Regions from separate parts of the Litoribrevibacter albus genome, predicted to be linked through region 1. Evidence: predicted binding sites of a transcription regulator. Region 1 holds the regulator's gene; the other holds the start of a gene.

What was found. Region 1 encodes FliA, which starts transcription of late flagellar genes. Its sites were predicted from a motif close to CTAAAGTTNNNNNNNNNNCNGCCGATA; they were not measured.
Region 2: a site for FliA is predicted at 8,076-8,102, ahead of QQL66_RS13700 (flagellin N-terminal helical domain-containing protein). Genes of this name have one in related genera too.

What each region holds. Positions count from the first base shown of each region.
Region 1 covers NZ_BSNM01000015.1:431,637-442,634, forward strand. The annotation lists gene fliR (flagellar biosynthetic protein FliR) at 1-679, shown strand, start outside; gene flhB (flagellar biosynthesis protein FlhB) at 779-1,912, shown strand; gene flhA (flagellar biosynthesis protein FlhA) at 2,139-4,265, shown strand; gene flhF (flagellar biosynthesis GTPase FlhF) at 4,385-5,761, shown strand; gene QQL66_RS14365 (MinD/ParA family protein) at 5,832-6,650, shown strand; gene QQL66_RS14370 (RNA polymerase sigma factor FliA) at 6,707-7,450, shown strand; gene cheY (chemotaxis response regulator CheY) at 7,566-7,943, shown strand; gene QQL66_RS14380 (protein phosphatase CheZ) at 7,975-8,748, shown strand; gene QQL66_RS14385 (chemotaxis protein CheA) at 8,760-10,998, shown strand, end outside.
Region 2 covers NZ_BSNM01000015.1:280,949-291,946, reverse strand. The annotation lists gene QQL66_RS13715 (tetratricopeptide repeat protein) at 1-2,890, opposite strand, end outside; gene fliD (flagellar filament capping protein FliD) at 2,968-5,046, opposite strand; gene QQL66_RS13705 (flagellar protein FlaG) at 5,207-5,638, opposite strand; gene QQL66_RS13700 (flagellin N-terminal helical domain-containing protein) at 5,726-7,924, opposite strand; gene QQL66_RS13695 (flagellin N-terminal helical domain-containing protein) at 8,365-10,632, shown strand.

The sequences.
Region 1 (10,998 bases):
TGGCGCGAATTTCGTTCCGACTCGTATTCGTCTGTTGCTTGCGTTTGTTATTACCATCGTGGTGACGCCTGTTTTGCCGGAAGTTCCCAGAATGGACCCGCTTTCCATGGAACATATGTTGCTGATTATGAATCAGGTGTTAATCGGTGTCTGTCTTGGCTTTGTTCTGCAATTATTAACACAGCTGTTTGTTATTGCTGGTCAAGTGATCGGTATGAAAATGGGCCTCGGCTTTGCCTTGATGAATGATCCTGCTAACGGCATCAGCGTGGCGGTGGTTTCCCAATTTTATTTGATGATGGTGACCTTGCTGTTCATTTCTACAAACGGACACTTAGTGGTGCTGGAAGTGTTAATTGAGAGTTTTTATACCATTCCTGTGAATGTAAAAGGCTTGACGGCTGAAGACCTTCGTTTGATTCCTTTGTGGGGAAGCTGGATGTTTGCTGGTGCTGTATTGATTGCATTGCCGGCGGTTGTGGCATTAACCGTCGTGAATTTGGCATTTGGTGTAATGAGTCGTGCGGCGCCACAGATGAACATGTTTGCTTTGGGTTTTCCGTTTACCTTGGTGTTTGGTTTATTCGTTATGTGGGCAACTCAAATCAATATGCTGGCACTGTATCAGACCTTTGTTTCGGATACCTTGCACTTCATGCGTTTAATTATAAAAGCGTAATACTTGGGCCTGAGTCCCGATCCTTTTAGAAAGGCATTGGGATTAAGGAGAATTAAATACTGTGTCCTCCATGAGTGGCTTGCCTTATAAGGTGTAGAGATGGCAGAAGATGACAGCAGTCAGGAAAAGACAGAAGAGGCGACGCCCAGGCGGTTAGAAAAGGCGCGTGAAGAAGGCGATGTTCCCCGGTCGAGGGAATTAAGTACCTTCGCTGTTTTGATGGCAGGTTCAGTCGGGCTCTGGGTATTCGGTGATCGCATTACTGAATCGGTCATTAATGTGATGAAAGATAATCTCTCTGTCGAGCGAGCTGCGCTCTACGACACCAATCAAATGGCCATTCATTTAGCCAGTGCAGCCCATGAGGTGGTATGGGCGCTGGTACCTTTGATGGGGCTTTTAGCCGTTGCCGCGATCATCGGTCCGCTTGGTTTGGGTGGCTGGAACTTTGCGGGAAAAGCACTCATGCCAAAAGGCAGTCGTATCAATCCGATCAGTGGGTTGAAACGAATGTTTTCGATGCGTTCTTTGGTGGAGTTGGTTAAAGGCATTCTCAAGGTTTCTCTTGTTGGTGGTCTGGCGGTTTTGATCATAGACTGGCTGGAGCCGGAGATCATGTTTCTCCCTATGGAGTCAATGGAATCCGCATTGGCGCATAGTGTCAGTATTATTCTTTGGAGTGCCATTGCGCTGTCGGCATCGACGCTGATTATTGCCGTTATTGATGTTCCTTATCAGCTCTACGAGCATGCTAAGAAGTTGAAAATGAGCATGCAGGACATCAAAGACGAATTTAAAGAAACGGAAGGGAAGCCAGAAGTTAAACGTAAAGTTCGTCAATTGCAGATGGAAATGGCTCAGCGACGTATGATGGGTGATGTACCTGATGCTGATGTAATCATTACCAACCCGACTCACTACTCCGTTGCATTAAAATACGACCCGGGTCGTGCTTCGGCACCGATTATGTTGGCAAAAGGTGCTGATCAGGTTGCATTCAAGATTCGTGAAATTGGTCAGGAATACGACATTCCTATTCTCGAAGCGCCTCCATTGGCTCGTTCGATTTATTACAACACCGAAATTGGCGATGAAATTCCCGAAGGGCTTTATATCGCTGTGGCTCAGGTGTTGGCTTATGTCTTTCAGTTGGATCAATACATGGCTGGTCGTGGGCCTAAACCTCAGAATCCTAAGGATTTCCCAATCCCGGATGATCTGCAACACGAGTAGGTTTATCCGCTATGTGCGGGTAAATTGGCCTGCTTGTAAGGCATTCAAAGATAGAGAAAAGAGGCGATTTAGCCTCTTTTTTTATGCCTCATATAAAAATGGGAACGCTTTTTGCGATGCTACTGCTAGTCATTAAATTGCGTCAAAAAACTGTTGCTGACGTATGAGGGAGTAGAGACCTATGAAGTTGCCGTTCCTTGGCACGGTGGATGCGACACCGAAAGATATGCTTTTAACTGCGAGGAGCATATTCAGTAGTAATATGGGGGTTCCTATCTTATTGCTAACCTTGTTAGCAATGATGACCTTACCAGTGCCCCCGTTTATTCTGGACGTGCTGTTTACCTTTAATATCGCACTCTCTCTTGTGGTGTTGTTGGTTGGGGTCTACGCCCTAAGACCACTTGAATTTGCTGTGTTTCCTACCATTTTGTTGGTAGCGACTTTGTTAAGACTTGCGCTAAACGTTGCTTCTACCCGTGTGGTGTTACTTGAAGGTCATCAAGGCGGCGATGCGGCTGGTAAAGTGATTGAGGCCTTCGGTGAAGTTGTAATTGGTGGTAACTACGCTGTTGGTTTGGTGGTGTTCTTAATCCTTATGATCATTAACTTTGTGGTTGTGACTAAGGGTGCGGGTCGTATTTCCGAAGTAAGTGCACGTTTCACCTTGGATGCTATGCCTGGTAAACAAATGGCCATTGATGCCGATTTGAATGCCGGATTGATTGATCAGGCGGAAGCCAAGCAACGTCGTGCTGAAGTTTCTCAAGAAGCGGATTTCTACGGTTCAATGGATGGTGCCAGTAAGTTCGTTCGTGGTGATGCCGTTGCCGGTGTTTTGATTCTGATTATTAACCTGATTGGTGGGCTTTCGATTGGTATGGGCCAGCATGGTCTAGAGTTTGCCGATGCGGTTGAAAAGTATTCCTTGCTGACCATTGGTGATGGTCTGGTTGCACAGATTCCGTCGCTGATACTTTCAACAGCAGCTGCGATTATGGTGACTCGTGTCAACAGCGCGGAAGAAATGCGTGATCAGGTAGTGGGTCAGATGTTTGACTCTCCAAAAGCCTTGTCCGTATCTGCGGCGTTGTTGATCGTGATGGGCTTGGTGCCTGGTATGCCGCACGTTGCATTTTTGAGCCTGGGCTTCCTTGCCGCTGGTATTGCCGGGTGGCTTTACTATCGTAAGCGTCAAAAAGAAGAGGGCAGTCCTGATCAAATAGCCAAAGCCGGAGAGCTATTGGATAAGGATTCTCCACAAGGTCGTGCTGAAACGCAGGCCGAAGAGATTAAAGAGCTTTCCTGGGATGACGTAACGCCGGTTGACCCGGTCGGCCTGGAAGTGGGTTATCGCTTGATTCCTATGGTGGATAAGAATCAAGGCGGCATGCTGTTGAACCGTATTAAAGGGGTTCGTAAAAAACTGTCTCAGGAAGTGGGCTTTTTGATGCCTTCGGTTCATATTCGTGACAACCTGGATCTTCTACCAAATGTGTACCGAATCTCTTTGATGGGCGTCACTGTGGGTGAGGCAGAAATTCACCCTGATCGTGATTTGGCTATTAACCCTGGGCAAGTGTTTGGTGAAATCGATGGTATCTCCACCAAAGATCCTGCGTTTGGATTGGATGCTTTCTGGATTGATCCGAACCTAAAAGATAAAGCTCAAACGTTGGGTTATACCGTTGTTGATGCCAGTACTGTTGTGGCGACGCACTTGAACCAATTACTGTTCAAACATGCGGATGAGTTGATTGGTCATGAAGAAGTTCAGCAGTTAATGGATCTCCTTGGTAAGAAGTCGCCTAAGTTGGCAGAGGAATTGGTGCCAAACACCTTGACCCTGAGTGCGCTATTAAAGGTATTGCAGAATCTGTTGGCAGAGCAGGTGCCGATTAGGGATATGAGAACCATTGCAGAAGCAATCATCGAGGCGGCTGCACGTAGTAAAGATCCGTCCCATCTCACTGAGTCTGTACGGTTAGCACTATCCCGAATGATTATTCAAAACATCATCGGAGGGGACGAAGAATTGCCGGTGATCACCTTGGAGCCAGGGCTGGAAAACATTTTGTTACAGTCGGTACAACAAGCGAAACAAGCCGGGGCGATGGGAGATGATAGCATTGTCCTTGAACCTTCCTTGGCTGAAAGGTTGCAATCTTCGGTGACGGAGGCGGCTCAGCGTCAAGAATTGGCAGGGAAATCCGCAGTACTGCTAGTGTCTCCAGCGATTCGTTCAGCGGTTGCCAAATTTGTGAAAAATGCATCTGAAACCCTGTCTGTACTTTCCTACAACGAAGTACCTGACAATAAGAAAATTACGATTGTTGCAGCAGTTGGAAGTTAGTGTCTCGATATGAAAAGAGTTAACTGGCATTAATTTCGCATTTGTACTTAAAACAAATAGTTAAGCGTCAAATAAATTGCTTAAACAGTTCAGCCAAGAGTTGGTGAGAGTGACAAGCCATGAAAGCTAAAAAATTTTTTGCTCCAACAATGCAACAAGCATTGAAGAAAGTAACCGAACAAATGGGGCCTGATGCCGTAGTTTTAGCGAACAGAAAAGTGAACGGTGGTGTAGAGGTTATTACTGCGCTTGATTATGACCCGAAGCACGACGGTAAAGTGGATTTTGACAACTTTGATCAGTATTCATCGTCTTCATCGGCAAGCACTCAGAGAAAACGTATTGTAAACCCTGAGCTGGAAGCAGAGCTTCGCAGAACGTCTCAGACGGTTTCTCGTGGCCGCTACAGTGATCTGTCGGATGATTTGATTGGGCTGAATGAGCGACTAGAAAACTCATCTCTTGAAGATTCCTTTGATCGTGGTGAATCACCGTTTAAAAAGAAAGCGTCAATTTTGCGTTCAAAGTTTACTAAGGCGACGCCAAAGCCAACGGATGAATTAAACTCAATGAAACAAGAGATTCTTGGGTTGAAACAGATGTTGAAACAGCAGCTGGATGATCGTGAAATGGCAGATTACGCCAGTTACCATCCTTTGCATGCTGCTGTCTTAAAACGATTAACGCAACTGGGTTTAAGTCAGGCATTGGCCCGTCATATTGTTGATCGAGTATCAGAGATGCATGATGAACAGGCAATTTGGCGCGAAGCCTTGACCTTGTTGGCAGACGATTTACCGGTGGCAAAAAGTGATTTGTTGGAACGAGGTGGTGTTTATGCGTTTTTTGGTCCATCAGGATCTGGTAAAACAACAACCATTGCCAAACTGGTTGCCAAATTTGCGTTGAAGCATGGCAGTGAAGGGATTGTATTAATCTCTACAGATGGCCAGCGAATTGGCGCACACGATCAGATGAGAACCTTGGGTCGAATCCTTAATGTGCCTGTTCGTATTGTGGACAAAAAACACTCACTGGAAGTGTTGCTAAATACCGTTCGAAACAAGAATCTGGTGATCATTGACACACCGGGAGTTGATCCGTCCACTTCGTCCATTCATCAGCAATTAAGGGTGATTAAACAGGGCGCGGCGAACTTTAAGGCGTTTTTAACCCTGCCTTGTACTGCAAATAAGAGTGTTTTGTCGAGAATACTTGATAATTATCAAGACTTTAGCTTGAATGGATGTATTCTCACGAAAATTGATGAAACCGGCTCTCTTGGAGAAATGCTAAGTATCCTGGTTGAGCGGGTGATGCCTGTCTCTTTTATAACCAATGGTCCTCGAATTCCTGATGACATTGAACATGCAAATGCAGGGAATCTGGTTAGCAAAGCGGTATATATGTATCAGCAATTAAATGGTGGTGTCTCCGTCTTTAATTCTGATTTGAGACACGCTGAAGAGGCTTTATCTGATCTCAGAATTGCCTAAAAGAATTACGCCTGATGTGTCTGATTAGGATGTGTCTGGTTAGAAAGTGAAAAGTGCCACGGGAGTAGGTATGAGTAGTAGTCCGGTACAAGTCATTGCAGTAACGGGTGGTAAAGGCGGTGTTGGTAAAAGTAACGTTGCCTTAAATCTTGGGATTGCCTTGTGCGAAAAAGGACGCAGAACCGTTCTGCTTGATGCGGATTTGGGGCTGGCCAACATTGATATCTTGTTGGGTATTTCTTCGAATAAAACACTGGAAAATGTGTTGGACGGCGAGTGTGATTTGCAAGATGTTATGGTGCAAGGTCCTTTAGGATTGAAAATTGTACCTGCTTCATCAGGTGCTAAGCACATGGTAAATCTTTCATCTCAGCAGCACGCAGGTCTAATTCATGCCTTCAGCGAATTGGCAAATCAGATGGATGTTCTGATCGTCGATACTGCTGCGGGAATCGCAGATGATGTGATTAGTTTTGTTCGGGCTTCTAATGAAGTACTGGTCGTTGTGACCGATGAACCTACTTCCATCACGGATGCTTACGCCCTTATTAAACTGTTGAATCGCGACTATGGGATGTATCGTTTCCGGGTTGTTGCAAATATGGTGAAGACTCAGCAAGACGGTCGCAATTTGTTTGCTAAACTCACCAAAGTAACAGATAGATTTTTAGATGTAGCTTTGCAGTATGTCGGTTGTGTTCCGTTTGATGAATCCGTCAAAAAAGCGGTACAACGTCAAAAAGCTGTGTTAGAAGCCTATCCAAGATCGAAAGCTTCAGTCGCGATTCGAGCCTTGGCGCAAAAGGCAGATGCTTGGCCATTGCCAACGTCATCGAAAGGACATCTGGAATTTTTTGCTGAACAGTTGGTTCAATATAACGTTGGTTAATTTCGTTATGTTGGCTGTACTGGAATATTCTAAGACTGAAGAACAAAGGTATTGCTATGGCTGCAGTTAACGGGGTTGCTATGTATTCAGAGACGGATCCAAAAAGTTCTCAAGCCCTAGTCCAGCAGTATGCCGGTCTGGTAAAAAAAATCGCCACTCACTTGATGGGGCGTTTACCTCCGTGTGTGCAGTTAGATGATCTCATTCAGTCTGGCATGATCGGACTATTAGAAGCGGCGAAAAAGTACGATGCTTCCAAAGGCGCCAGTTTTGAAACTTATGCCGGGATTCGCATTCGTGGCTCCATGCTTGATGAAATTCGTCGAGGTGACTGGGCACCAAGATCGGTGCACAGAAACAGCCGACGAGTTACCGATGCGATCAAACAAGTTGAGGGTCAAACCGGTCGAGATGCCCAAGATCATGAAGTTGCTAAAGAAATGGGTATTTCGGTCGATGAGTACCATAGTTATCTACAGGATTCGGTGGGAAGTAAACTATTCAGCTTCGAAGAGCTGATAGCCGAAGGTGAGTACCAACAGGAAGACATCCACGGTACAACCCCTGGTCCTTTTGATGATGTTGCCAAGCAACGTTTCCGCAGAAAGTTAACCGATGCAATTACTCGATTACCTGAGCGTGAACGTCTCACGTTGGCGCTGTATTACAACGAAGAATTAAACTTGAAGGAAATTGGTGAGATTTTAGGGGTAAGTGAATCGCGGGTCAGTCAAATCCACAGCCAGGCAGCTCATAGACTTAAATCTAGGTTGCTTGAATGGAATGACGAGACTGCCTAAAAGCGGCATAATAACTGGATAGTCTAGAACTAACGGCTACACTTATCTTGTAACCATATTCGAAGGGAAAATTCATTTTCCATCAAGGTCTTGGGAGGTCATCTTGGACAAGAATATGAAAATTCTAATAGTTGACGATTTTTCAACTATGAGAAGAATTATCAAAAATTTATTAAAAGACTTGGGGTTCACAAATACCCATGAAGCAGACGATGGAAGCACTGCGTTGCCAATGCTGAAAACGGGAGATTTCGATTTCCTAATCACCGACTGGAATATGCCGGGGATGACGGGTATCGATTTGTTGCGTGCTGTGCGAGCGGATGATGCTCTTTCTCATATGCCGGTACTTATGGTTACCGCAGAAGCAAAACGTGAACAAATTGTGGCGGCAGCGCAGGCTGGTGTGAATGGTTATGTTGTTAAACCGTTTACAGCTCAGGCGTTAAAAGAAAAAATCGAAAAAATCTTTGAACGTGTAGAAGCCAGTTAAGTGCCTGTGACCGTTCTCTAAGGGGAACCGAATGTCTGATAACAAAGTTGATCACCTGGATGAATTCCAGGAATCGATCCGTCAGCATACCAAAGCACTTGTTGACGCTGTCGAAGCGGAAGATTTTACAAGTGCTATCCAACATGTACAAAGCTTGTCCGATGTAAGAGACCAAAACTTATATAAAGAGATTGGTCGACTGACACGAGCTTTGCATAACTCTATCAAAAATTTTGAAATTGATATCTCTGAACACAATTCTGAAATGTCTCAGATGGCAGATGCGTCTGATCGTTTGGATTATGTGATTCAGTCAACCAATAAAGCTGCTAATAAAACCATGGATCTTGTCGAAGACACGATTCCGGTGGTTGATGATCTCAAAGCAGAAGCCTCTGAACTTTCTTCAGAGTGGGGTCGTTTGCTTAGGCGCGAAATGGATGTTTCCGAATTTAGAAACCTCTACAAACGAATAGATGAGTTTCTTAAAAAGGTAGAAGGTTCGAGTGGGACTATGTCCACTAACTTGTCCAACATCCTATTGGCTCAGGATTATCAAGACCTGACCGGCCAGGTGATTCAAAAAGTCATCAAACTGGTGAAAGGGGTTGAAGATGATCTTGTTCGCCTGGTTAAAATGGCTGGACTCGTGGAACGAATTACCGGTATCGAAAATTCTCAAGAAGTTACTGAAGCCGCCGATGAATTGTTAGCAGAGGGTCCTATCATTGACGCAGAAGAGCGCGAAAATGTAGTGACCAGTCAGGATGAGGTGGATGACTTGTTGTCCAGCCTGGGATTCTAAGGAGTCATTGAATGAGTTTCGAGGCCGATGAAGAAATCCTCCAGGATTTTCTTGTAGAGTCAGGTGAAATTTTGGAGCTGCTTCAAGAGCAGTTGGTCGACCTGGAGCAGAGACCAGATGATAAAGACCTGTTAAACGCTATTTTCCGTGGTTTCCATACGGTCAAAGGCGGGGCAGGCTTCTTACAGCTACATAATCTGGTTGAATGCTGTCACGTTGCAGAGAATGTGTTTGATATTCTTCGGAATGGTCAACGCTCTGTTACATCCGAATTAATGGATGTTGTTCTTCAAGCACTGGATGCCGTCAATGAAATGTTTGACTGCGTTCGTAATCGTGAACCTCTTCCAGCAGCAGATCCTGGACTAATCGCGAGCCTCGAAACTTTAGCAAGACCTGAAAGTGAAGATGCTGTAGCTGAAACAAGTGCACCAGAACCTGTAGAAGATGCAGCTGATGCCGAGTTTGATCAAATGGTTGCAGCATCGGACACTCCGGCAGGGTCTGATGAGGACGACTTGTTTGATATGGATTCTTCACCGGCTCCAGCGTCTGGTGGGACTGGCAGTGATGAAATTACTGAAGAAGAGTTCGAAGCTTTACTGAATGAATTACACGGTGAAGGAGGATCGCCTTCTGCACCGAAGCAGGCTAATGAAGAGCCTGCGGCTCCTGCCCCCGCACCAGTGGCAAAATCCTCTGGCGGTGATGACATCTCTGAAGATGAGTTTGATGCACTGTTGGATCAATTGCATGGTGCCGGTAAAGGCCCTAGTGCTGCTAAGGCGGAGAAAGCTCCGGAAGCACCAGCAGCCCCTGCGCCTGCAACGGGTGGTTCAGGTGGCGATATAATCACGGATGATGAGTTTGAGAATTTATTAGATGAGTTGCACGGTGCTGGTAAAGGCCCTTCAGTCACTGCAGATAAAGGTGCTGTCAGTTCAGCGCCGAAAGCAGAGGCACCTAAGCCTGAAGCACTAAAACCTGCGACTCCTGCACCGTCGAATGCTAAACCTGCTGTGCAACCAACAGCACCCGCTGCTCAGAAGCCGGCCGCACCAAGAGCGCCAGCTAAAGATAATGCTGCACCGACTGAAACCACCGTTCGTGTAGATACCAAACGACTCGACGATATTATGAATATGGTGGGTGAGTTGGTATTGGTTCGAAATCGACTGGTTCGTTTGGGCATGTCGAGCAGTAATGAAGATATGTCAAAGGCTGTTTCAAATTTGGATGTCGTGACGGCGGATCTTCAAACGTCGGTTATGAAGACTCGAATGCAGCCTATTAAAAAGGTGTTTGGTCGCTTCCCGCGAGTTGTTCGGGATTTGGCGAGAACCTTGAAGAAAGAAGTCAATCTTGAGTTGGTGGGTGAAGAAACCGACTTGGATAAAAACCTAGTTGAGGCGTTGGCCGATCCGTTGGTTCACTTGGTTCGTAATGCGGTGGATCATGGTGTTGAAATGCCAGAGGTTCGTGAGTCGAACAATAAACCTCGTACCGGGAAGGTTGTTCTTTCTGCTGAGCAGGAAGGCGATCATATCTTATTAAGTATCACCGACGATGGCGGTGGTATGGATCCGAATAAACTTCGTCAGAAAGCGGTTGAGAAAGGTCTGTATGATCAGGACGCTGCTGATCGGTTGAGTGACAAAGAAGCATTTAACCTGATCTTCCATCCTGGTTTCTCAACCAAGGAAGAGATCTCTGACGTGTCTGGTCGTGGTGTGGGCATGGATGTTGTGAAAACAAAAATTTCACAACTGAACGGTACCATTGATGTGGACTCAGAGATCAGTAAAGGTACTCGGATTTCCATTAAAGTGCCTTTAACTCTTGCAATCATGCCAACACTGATGGTGATGTTGGAAGAGCAAGCGTTTGCATTCCCGCTGGTAAGTGTGAACGAGATTTTCCATTTGGATATCACTCAGACCAATATTGTTGATGGTCAGGAAGTGATTGTGGTTCGCGAAAAAGTCTATCCGCTATTCCACTTGAAACGTTGGTTAGTTCGTCGACCAAGTACACAGGAAAGTGAAGACGCAACAGCTCATGTTGTGATCGTTTCAGTAGGCACACAGCGTGTTGGTTTTGTCGTAGATCAGCTCATTGGACAGGAAGAGGTTGTTATTAAACCCCTTGGTAAGATGTTGCATGGTACGCCAGGAATGGCTGGTGCTACAATCACCGGGGATGGCCGCATAGCGTTAATTCTTGATGTGCCAAGTATGCTCGGTAATTACG
Region 2 (10,998 bases), 150 kb from region 1:
TATATTTATTTCGATAAAACTGAACACGTTCTGGATTAGCTTTAATGATTTGATCAACGGGCGTATAGTTTTCAAAGATTTCTGGAATTAAAGCTGAGATACTAGCAATGGGTAGCTGATAATCAATCTGTGACAATATATTTTCTGGTAGTTGATCTAAGTCCGAGCCGACATACAATAAATCAGAAAAAGTCTCTTTCACTACAGGAAGAAGCTTTGAATCAACCTTTAGAACAACCTTACCTTTAAAGTAAGTTTGCAACTTTCTTACAAACTGAAGCCCAAGCAATTGATCACCTAAACCTTGCTCGGAGGTTATTAACAAAACTTTGCCTTTGCTTTTATTTAGATGTTTATGTTTAAGTTTTTCATACTCATAGGTTAGTGAATCAGAACGAGTCAGCCGTTTATCTAACATTAAGCGTTCTTCAACAAGCTGAAACCCCTTTTTAAATTCACCAACCCTTAGAAAGCAATATCCAAGGGTATTTGTAAATCTCTGCTTTAATTCCGGTTTAATTTTGATGGCTTTTTCATAATAAGCTATAGCTTTCTCTGGTTGGCCTTCAAGATTGTACATCTCTGCTTTTAAAAAACAGTTTACAACCGGATTTCTTTTGCCAAAACTTCTATCAAAGTCTTCTAACATTTGCTTCAGCATGTTGAACTTAACAACATTAAAATACTGTTCTTGGCCTATTTTCTTAACTACTTCAGAGAAATAAACAACCAAAGCATCTAAATCTTGATCAGAAGATGAAATTTTGAGTAGGGTTTTCCAGGCATGTTCTACTGAAGGGTTATGAATTTCCTGAGATAAGAACAGATCTATGTAGACTAAATACCAGTTTACAGTTCTTTCATTTTGCACTATGGAGTTTAGTATTGTTTCTGCTTGTGCAAATTGTTTCTTATAAATCCCGACTTTTGCATAAAGCAGAAGAGTTTCTTCTGAGTGTTTTTCTTCTATAGAGCAATAGTCCAGAACCCTCGTAACTTCTGTTGGAAAGCCTTCTTTTAAGAAACTATTAGCTAACAATAATTTTTGAGCGAACGTTAAAGAGGCAACAGGCTCTCCAGATAAGCGTTCAATAATTTGTTGATATTTTCCAGCTGTAAATGCCTTATGCAATTCAACATCAGAAATTGTGTTTTTTGACGTAACAGAGGTGTAGTTTTCACTAATGGTCTTTTTAACTCGCTCGACCACTTCCAACCATTGATTGTGTTCTTTCTGGCGATAAATACTTATAGATGGATAGAAAACGGATTTTTCTCCATCTCCTCCCCAATACCACATCGGCGACTTGGATGTTAACAGCAAACAATCAACACCCAATGCACCACACAAATGAGCGGTAGCATTTGAAACAGTAACAACCAAATCAAGCGCCATAATTTGTACAGCGGATAATGCAAGATTATTGGTTAAGTCTACTGTTTCATCCACATAAATATTGGTTTCAAAGGCGGTATTTAATTTATACAAATCTTCAGAGACATCACCATACTGAAGACAAATCCACTGTACATTTTCAAGCTCAAACAGCGGAGCCATACTAGCCAGCTCCAGGTTTTTCCGGTCACCAGAGAGCCTACTGGAGCTTTTCCAGGTTATGCCTATCTTCTTTTTATTACCGAATAGTTTAAAGTACTTATCTCTATACTCATGAACCCTTGTTCGATGCGCATATATATATTGCTCGCTTTTAAACAGCGTAGCGTCAGTACCCGCACCCAAATTCCGAGGTAAATCCCCTAAATAACTATAATAGTCAAATCCTTGGGCATTTAATTTCGTTGAATCAACACTTACAAATCGCACTTTTCCGAAGTCAGAAAATTCAAACAACGAAGCAATTCTTGGTTCAACAATGCAGACAATATCCTTTAAAACAAAACGGCTTTGTAAAAGTAATAAATACCTAACAAAAAGAATTTGATCCCCTACGCCTTGTTCGCTTAAAACTAACATTGTTTTATTTTTAAGACATTGACCTTCCCACTTCGGAAGTAAAGATAACCCCTCGTACTGCAATACCGCATTACTAGCCACAGCAGTTCTATTAGAGTTCAACGCCCACCCTTCTTCAAACTTACTTTGACGTAAAAGGCAGTAACTTAAATTCACTTCAGCAGAAAGATTATTAGGATCTAAATTTAAGGCTTCACGGTACAACGATTCAGCTTCTTGATCATCCCCGCGAATATAGGCCACATCAGCTTTCATACCAAGAAGCTCTGCTTCTCTGTCTTGCAACTCAGACATAGAAACGTCGAGCAAGATCAAGAGACGTTGCTGATAACTGGATCGAAACTGCTCTTCCATCCTTAACCTGTCTCGGAGAAAAACAATCAATGAAAGCAACGTTTCATCATCGTTAAATACCTCAAATGCTTTTTCAAAACACTCATGAGCCCGTGGGTAATAGCCGAGAGAATTATATACCTTAGCCAACTCCAACCAGCTTTCCGGTAGACGATAATCCCCTGCCGCCTCATAAAGTTGAGCGGCCTCTTTCAGCAACCCCTTCTGAACGCATGATCTGGCCGCATAAATACAGGATAGAGGATCACCCTCTTTAGACTCTAAAGAACTGGCTAAAGCGTGTAATGCATCCGTTGGAGAACCCGCAAGAGTATATAAGGCCCCACGTGTATAAGAAGCCAGTTGTCTATCAGGAATTTGAGATGCTTGCTCAATTAGTACTTGAAGACCATGTTGCTTGAGAGACACTTCCAACATGACATCATTGAGAAAGACTGGATACAACTTAGTGAGCTCTACAGACATAGAGCCTAGTAGGGATTCCAATGCCGTAATATCACCGATAGTTAATAATTCACGTTTTTTTTCTTTAATCGGTAAAATACGTATTAGCGGTTTCATATTGTTCCCAGCATTTTTTTGACAGTATTTAAACTATAGCTGAATAAAAGCAAAAAAAATGCCAGAACAAAGCCTCACTAATCTTTACTTGCTCCAGTAAAGGAATTGACAATTGCGGCCAGCTGAGTTTTTACAAATTGCTCAGTATTATTAAGCTGTGATACTCGAGAATCCGCAGCAATGAACTGCCTAGTTAGCCGTTCCTGGAATGATTCAAGGCGCTCATCCAAGTCGGTGCGTTGCTGATCTACCGTACTCAACTGTTCATTCAAGGATAAAATTTTATTGCTAATTAACCCCTCATAGGAAAGCATGTCGTTGAAACTCTCAACCATGCTTTGTGCAACACCATCAGCAACAGTCACTGTTGACGTTATTTGACTTGAACCAGCAGGAAATGAGGTTGCTGTTACATCAACAGAAACACCATCTGCCGGGTCATCTTTGAGGCTTAAGGAAAGTCTTTGCCCACTACCGGTTGCCGTTTGCCCATTGATCGTTCCTTCAACATTAACACCATCAGTACCTGAACCCGCAGCTAGGCCATAAGCACTCCCATCTTCAACACTGGTTAAATTAACAGAAGATGACGATCCAAATTTTTCTGAGGTAAAAATTAACGTATCCGAATCAACAGAGACTGTTACCCCCACATCTGAAAGCGCAGAATCTGCATCAATTTGCGTCTGAATTTCAGCTGCTAAATCAGCCAGCGTGAGATAAGTTTGATTGGTTAAGGTCAAAGTACCTGAAGTAACCCCATCGACTTCTAAAACCAGCTCATCATTCGTACCATCGATAAGGATATTGTTCGGAGCACCAACAACAGACCCTGTAAACGCGCCCTGAGTTGCCAACTGAGTCACAACAACATCGTACTCACCCGGTTCAGTTCTACTCCCAATGGAAGCAAAGGTCACATCATCATTATCACTAATTAAATTACGACCAAAAATATCCGCAACTTCATCAGGATAAGCTTCGAGCTGCTCTAAAAACTCTTCAGAATCAAATTCTATTTGTCCTGTTTTATAATCAGTACTAAAACCAATCTCTGCCAGCGAACGAACACTAGCATCTTCAAGCCCGGGGACTATCTGTGTCAGATTGCCTCTCAGCTGCATGCTCAAAGAACGAATTGTTGAATCCCCTAAAAGTACTGCTCCCGTTCCCGTTTCGGAGTCGTAAGCAGTTACTTCTTTGATAATACTTTGAAGCTCATTATAAGCATCAGCAAATTCTTGAAGGCGCTCTACTATTAAATCTTCATCACGGGAAACAGTAATCGTTGAAGAGGTAGTCGTATCATTTAACTCAAAAGTCACGCCATCAATTAATTCGTCCACTTCATTCGTAGAACGAGTAACAGAAATACCATTAAAGGTTAGATTTGCGTCTTGAGCCCTGACTGATTCAGTCATGTGCTGATTAGTTGCATTAAAGTTCAATGCAGAAAGACCATTGGTGTCTGAACTATCGCCATCAGAATCGCCAGAAACCGTCATTCGAAATGCAGAGGTTTCACCTGTCGCATCTGATTTCAATACTAAACGATAGCCACTACCATCATTCAGAATGGATGCAGTAATACCAGCATCTTTATCATTAATAGCATCACGAATCCCTTCTAACGTATTGTTATCATCAGTGATAATAATATTAATGGAATCACTGTCGGGATCATCAGTAAAACCGGTGATATCTTCATTATCACCACCATCCGGAGCATCACCTGGCGTAGCGTTAGTATCTCCAAATGTAAAGGTACCAAACTCAATAGTTAGAACACCATTACTTAAAGCAGTATCTTTAGCAGCAAAAGAAGAGCTAACGACGGACTGGCTTTGTGCCAGTTGTTCGACACTCATAGAGTATGAACCAACAACCGCATCTTTTTCGGTTGAAACACTAATTGCGGAAGAAGAAGAGCTACCAACTGTACTGGTTAACGCGCCATCAATGGTTAAAACCCGAGATTTTAAACGAAAATCTTCAATAGCGGATTTGATACGACCTACTTCAGATAGTTGAGCTTCAAGCTTCTCTTGACTCGAATCTAGACGAGGCTCAGTTGCCCCTCGCTCCACAGCAACTAACTGATCAATCAGATCACTGGTTAGAAAACCAGAACCGATTCCAACTGAAGTAATACCCATATCACACCCCTAAATCATCACTAAAGGTTAGTAAGTTCACCGTTCAGAAACGGCAAAAGCCGGCCGCCTTTCGACGACCGACCTGCAAATTATTGCAGGATTCCCCACCTCCTAAGAGGTCAGTTATCCTATTTATCGGCAGTTAATGATTAAACTTTAATCAAACCGATAAACTGAACAACTGCAATGGTTCATCCTGATCCAATTTACGTGCCAACCTGAGAACCGTCTCATCAGGTATCTGGCGAATTACTTCTTCCGAACGGCCGTCTAAAACGGTAACTACAGTCTCACCCGAATCATCGTCCACACTGAAACGCAAATTGCGCTGTTGGTTTTGGATGTAATCATTCAGTTTAGAAACTGCTTCTTGTACCTGTTCTTCTTGCTGTTCAGAGTTATCAGCGACCTGCTCTGCAAGTTTTCTAGATTGTTCAAGTCTCACATCGGCGTCTTTTGCCACTTGGTCCACCTGATTGTCTGTCAAACTCTTGTAAGCCGTTGCTTTCGCCGATCCTTTAGTAGCAGATTCAGAGGGCTGTGCCTGAGGAGCTGAAGCAGAAAAGCCTGCAGTAATTCTTAAATCAGCCATAGTATTTCACCTCTTATTACTTTGCACTTTACCCAGAGGAGCCGCTTTTCCAGTTTATGAAAGAGCAGCTCCATCCTTACTCTGCTATTAACCCAACAGTGATAGTACCTGCTGAGGACGAGCATTTGCCTGAGACAATACTGAGATACCAGCCTGGATCAGTACCTGAGTACGTGATAGCTCAGCAGTTTCTGCGGCGTAGTCTGCGTCACGGATACGAGAGTTAGAGGCACTCAAGTTCTCTGACGAAATCGTCAAGTTACTAATGGTTGAGTTGAAACGGTTTTGAGTTGCACCCAAGTTCGCTCGCTCACTACTTACCTGCTGAAGGGCATTATCCACAGCAGTGATTGCAGAAAGCGCACCATCCACCGTTGATAAATCAACATCTTTAAGTAAGGTTCCCGCTTCCTCAGCACCGAAAGTACCGGACTGCAAACCAAAGGCCGCAATATCACCCGTATCTGAAGATAGAGTAAACTCACCTGCAGCTTCCAGACGAATCGTGCCCGTAAAGACATTGTTCTGACCTGCAGCTGTTGTTGAGTTCAGATTCTCGATACCCGCAGCTTCGAATGCCGATGCAGCACCTTGCTGGATAGTAATGTTTCGACCATCTTCAGCGACCAATTCAATACCATCACCAGAATCAACAGCGGTTACACCAGTCTGACCTGAGATCGCATTAATAGCATCCACCGTATCCTGGCGACGAGTAGACGCATCCGCATTTGACAAGTCAATATTGGATGTACTAACCCCATTAATGGTGAATGCTGCTGTTGCTGTCGATAACGCTGTAGCAGTCTGTGAACCAGAACTTCTTGTTGCCTCAACAATTGCCGTCACACCCGTATTATCAGACACTTCGTTAATTGCTGTAGCTCGTGAAATTGCTGAACTCTGAACATGTTGCAATGTCGACGCACCATTTGCATAAGAAACAGTGTCATCATTCTCAGTAGTTGCACGAATGGAAATACCGTTAATGGTCAGATCACCTGCATCAATGGTTGTAAATGCAGCACCTGCCGAACCACTCAACTGAGCGGAAGAAATTTGAGCAGCCTGGCCTGACTTAGCCCCCTCAGTAAACCCTGAGTTAGCCAGATCACCAGTACCCTCACCAATAACAATGTCTGAGCCATCATTTGATTGAAGTAAAATCCCAGCGGAAACCGTACTAACTACAGTAGTAGCCGCACCATCAGAGCCTGCAGCGTTCCCACCTAGTGCCAAGTTAGAAGCACCTGCGAAGCCATTGAAGTCACTCAAGGTGATATTACGGCCATCTTCCGCTGTTAGCGTAATACCCGTTGAATCATTCCCGGTATTAGTTGCAACCACACCCGTTTGACCTGACACAGCATTAATAGCTGCCACAATAGTCTCACGGTTAGCATCGTTGCTGTTAGCAGAGTTAGTTGCAACGTCAATACTAACGCCGTTCAACTCAAACGAACCTGCTGTATCAAGATATGTCGCAGCCTGACCAGCCACTTCCGTTTCAAGAGCAACAGCGGTAACACCGGTTTCGTCAGATTTCTCGTTGATCGCGGCCGCTTTTGCAATCGCACTAGCATCTTGCAATCTGAAGGAAGCACTGTCATCGCCACCAGAAGATGCCTGAATTGCTACGCCATTAATAACTAAATCACCATTTGACAAAGCATTTGCTGAGGTATCAACCTGAGTTGTTGATAGAACCGTACCTGCTGTGTCTGTAGTTTCATTAGTAGCACCACCAAATGCACTAAGACCCGCAGTCTTCGCAACACCTAGGGTATTCGTTGATATTTCATTGATGGTTACATCAATAGAGTTATCAGCATTTGCCCCTGTCTGGAATCGAATTCCATTAAAAGAGCCATCTAATAGAGATGTTCCGTTAAAGTTCGCAGTTTCAGAAACGTTTTCGATTTCATCAATTAACTGCTGAGCTTCCAAGTTCAACGCTTCACGGTCAATAGAGTTATTGGTTCCGTTCGCAGATTGAACAGCCAACTCACGAATTCGCTGCAAGCTATCTGTAATAGAATCCAACGCACCCTCTGCTGTTTGTGCCAATGACACACCATCAGCAGAGTTACGAATTGCCTGGTTACTACCATTGATCTGCGCATCGAAACGCGTAGAAATTGAAAGACCAGCTGCGTCATCCGCAGCACTGTTAATACGTAAGCCTGAAGACAAACGCTGTAATGCTGTATCGTTCGCATTCTGAGCGCTGTTCAAGTTACGCTGAGCGTTCAAAGACGCAATGTTGGTATTAATAATTTGTGGCATGGTTCATTCTCCGTATTTTTTGTTCGTCGTTTGACGAATTGATCCGGGTTGACATTTAAGTGGCAAACAACCCGACTCAGAGTTTTTATCGGCCATATTTTTTCAGGCTTTAGAAAAAATTTGCCTAAGAATTACTCTCCAATAAACCTCATATCGGCAACTGACTGAAAGTCTTTAACTTTTATTCAAATTATCGGCGACGAATTGCCCCTCACCCTCTTACCTACGTCAAAAAGCCCCCACACCCAACAACTAACAAACTGAAAAATAAGAACTTTTAAAAAAATGGCCCAGCTTCTGCCTTGTATCAGGCAAGCCAAAAACAATGTCAAGTTAACGGCAAGAGTTTGCAGTGACAGTGGTAAGCAAGGAATACCTATGCGGTTCTAGCTGTCCTGCCATCTCATTCAAATTCTTGAGAAAATGAGAAGGAGTTATCCATGCCTCAGATTATTAACACCAACATTGCGTCGATTAATGCGCAACGTAACTTGAATGAGTCGCAGAGAGAAAACCAGACCGCACTTCAACGTCTTTCTTCTGGTCTGCGAATCAACAGTGCCCGAGATGATGCTGCGGGTCTTGCGATTTCCACGCGTTTTGACGCTCAAATCGAAGGGACCCAACAAGCAACCCGCAACGCATCTGACGGTATTTCATTAGCCCAAACCGCTGAAGGTGCATTGGATACGGTTATTGAATCGCTACTGCGTATTCGTGAACTTGCATTACAGTCTGCAAACGGCACGAACGATTCAACCGACCGTGAAGCACTGAATCTGGAAGTTCAACAGCTGATCAGTGAAATCCAACGTGTTGCCGAAGACACCACCTTTAACGGGCAACCATTACTTGACGGAACTTTCGAGGGAACAACATTCCAGATTGGTCCGAACAATGGCGATACCATTGATATCAGTATCGGCCAGATGACCACAGATGTTCTGGGTGCTGGCGATACGGCAGGTATAAGTGCCCTCGGTAAAACAGGAAGCCCTACTGCCCTGTCTACAGGCGATCTAATCATTAACGGAACCACAATCGGCACTTCTTCTGGTGCAGACGATACGGCTTCAGCATTCGATAAGAGTGCCAGTGCCATAGCTAAAGTGGCAGCCATCAATGACAAAACTGAAGAAACCGGAGTTACCGCAGAAGTCATTCCTAACGAACTTCAAGGGGTAGCAGTCACTGGTGGTACGGGCGGTAACTTTACCGACATCGCAGGCACATTCCAGATCAATGGTGTTGAAGTGACTGTATCCACAAGCTCCGCAGTAAACAACGAAGTGAACCGTGAAAGCGTAGTAGCGGCGATCAATGCTGTTGCTGGCTTAACAGGCGTAGAAGCTGTAAATACAGGTAATGATGCCACCGGCATTCGTTTGGTTTCTGAAGACGGCCGCAATATCACATTACAAATGACGGACGGTGCAAGTCCGGCAGCAACAGCAGCCTTTGATGCCTCTCATCTTGGCCTAGGGTCTGGCGCAGTTGGTGATGGTTCTACAGCTGGCGCAGGTACTGCAACTGCTGTCACTACCACAGGCGGTTTTGTTCTTAACAGTATTACTGGTGAAGACATCGTTATCGATGGTGATAATGACCTAACAGACAATTCTGGTTTGAACCGTGGTACCTACGACGCCAATATTGCAGGTGTAACCTCATTACCAAATAATTCAGACCTGACAAATGCGGGCGCTGCATCACTAGCTGCGACCTCACTGCAAAGCGGCGACCTGGTAATTAATGGGGTAACTATCCCTGCTTCGTCAGCGACTGACGATCAATTCTCGTTCTCTGGTGGAACCATTTCGAGCGCGGCCGATGTTGACAGCTCTTGGGTAGCTGCATCAGCTATCGCAAAAGCTGCAGCGATCAATAAGGCATCAGAACAAACAGGTGTTGACGCGAGAGCGCTGGAAAATATCATCGTCGGGTTCGATCAAAACCTACCAGGCGGTACTGCTTCAGTTGCAGGTGGGGATATCACCATCAATGGCGTATCGATAACCATCTCAACCTTGGATACCAATACCGGTGTATCCTCAACGGATGAATCTAACGCTGAGCAAAATCGTCTGACTGCGGTAAACGCTATTAACTCAATTGCAGGTCAAACAGGCGTTGTTGCAGTTGATACTGGTTCTCCCGATGAAGGTATCCGACTTATCGCGGAAGATGGTCGAAATGTCGTCATCGAACTGAGCGACCCTACCTTAAGGTTAGCCACTGGTATTAACGGTCATGCAGTCGCAGATGAACCTGCCGTATTTACCGGAGCGATTGAACTATCTGCAGCCAAAGAGTTTGAGTTACGAACAACCACTGGAGATATCGAAACAAATACAGGCTTGCGTGTCGGTTTCTATGGTGGCGCAACCGATGGTCAGTTCCTTGAAGATGTTGACATTTCAACAGTAGAGGGTGCACTTGAAGCTCTCGCGGCTGTGGACAACGCAATTGATACAGTTAACTTCCAGCGAGCAGACCTCGGTGCTTATATGAACCGTTTTGAATCCACAATTCAAAACCTTCAAATCAACAACGAGAACTTAAGCGCATCTAATTCTCGAATTCGAGATGCAGATTACGCTCAGGAAACGGCAGAGCTTTCCAGAACAAATATTCTGCAACAAGCGGGGATATCCGTTCTTTCTCAGGCTAACTCTCAACCAGAACAGGTTCTGTCCCTTCTACAATAGAAGAGCCAAAGCTAAAACCGGCCAGATGCCGGTTCAGACTACGAACAAACCCCAGCTATTTATGCTGGGGTTTTGTTTGTCTGGGCTAAGCCGCTCTTTTCTCAATACCTTGGGAACCTATGTACAAGCCACAAGCCCTTAAGCGTGGTTAATTTGACCAAAGTGTGAAGTATTATCTCTTCATGCTGCCTCTAGCACGATTCATGTCTTACTGTGCCCTCCCAAGTTAATAAACATAACCACCTTCTCTTACACCCCATTTTAATCCCCTCCTTCATCACAACACTCACAGTTAGCTAAATGTACGTCATTAGAAAATGCCCTCTTGCCACCCACGGCGAAAACTTGCCAAACGCTTTCCAGATA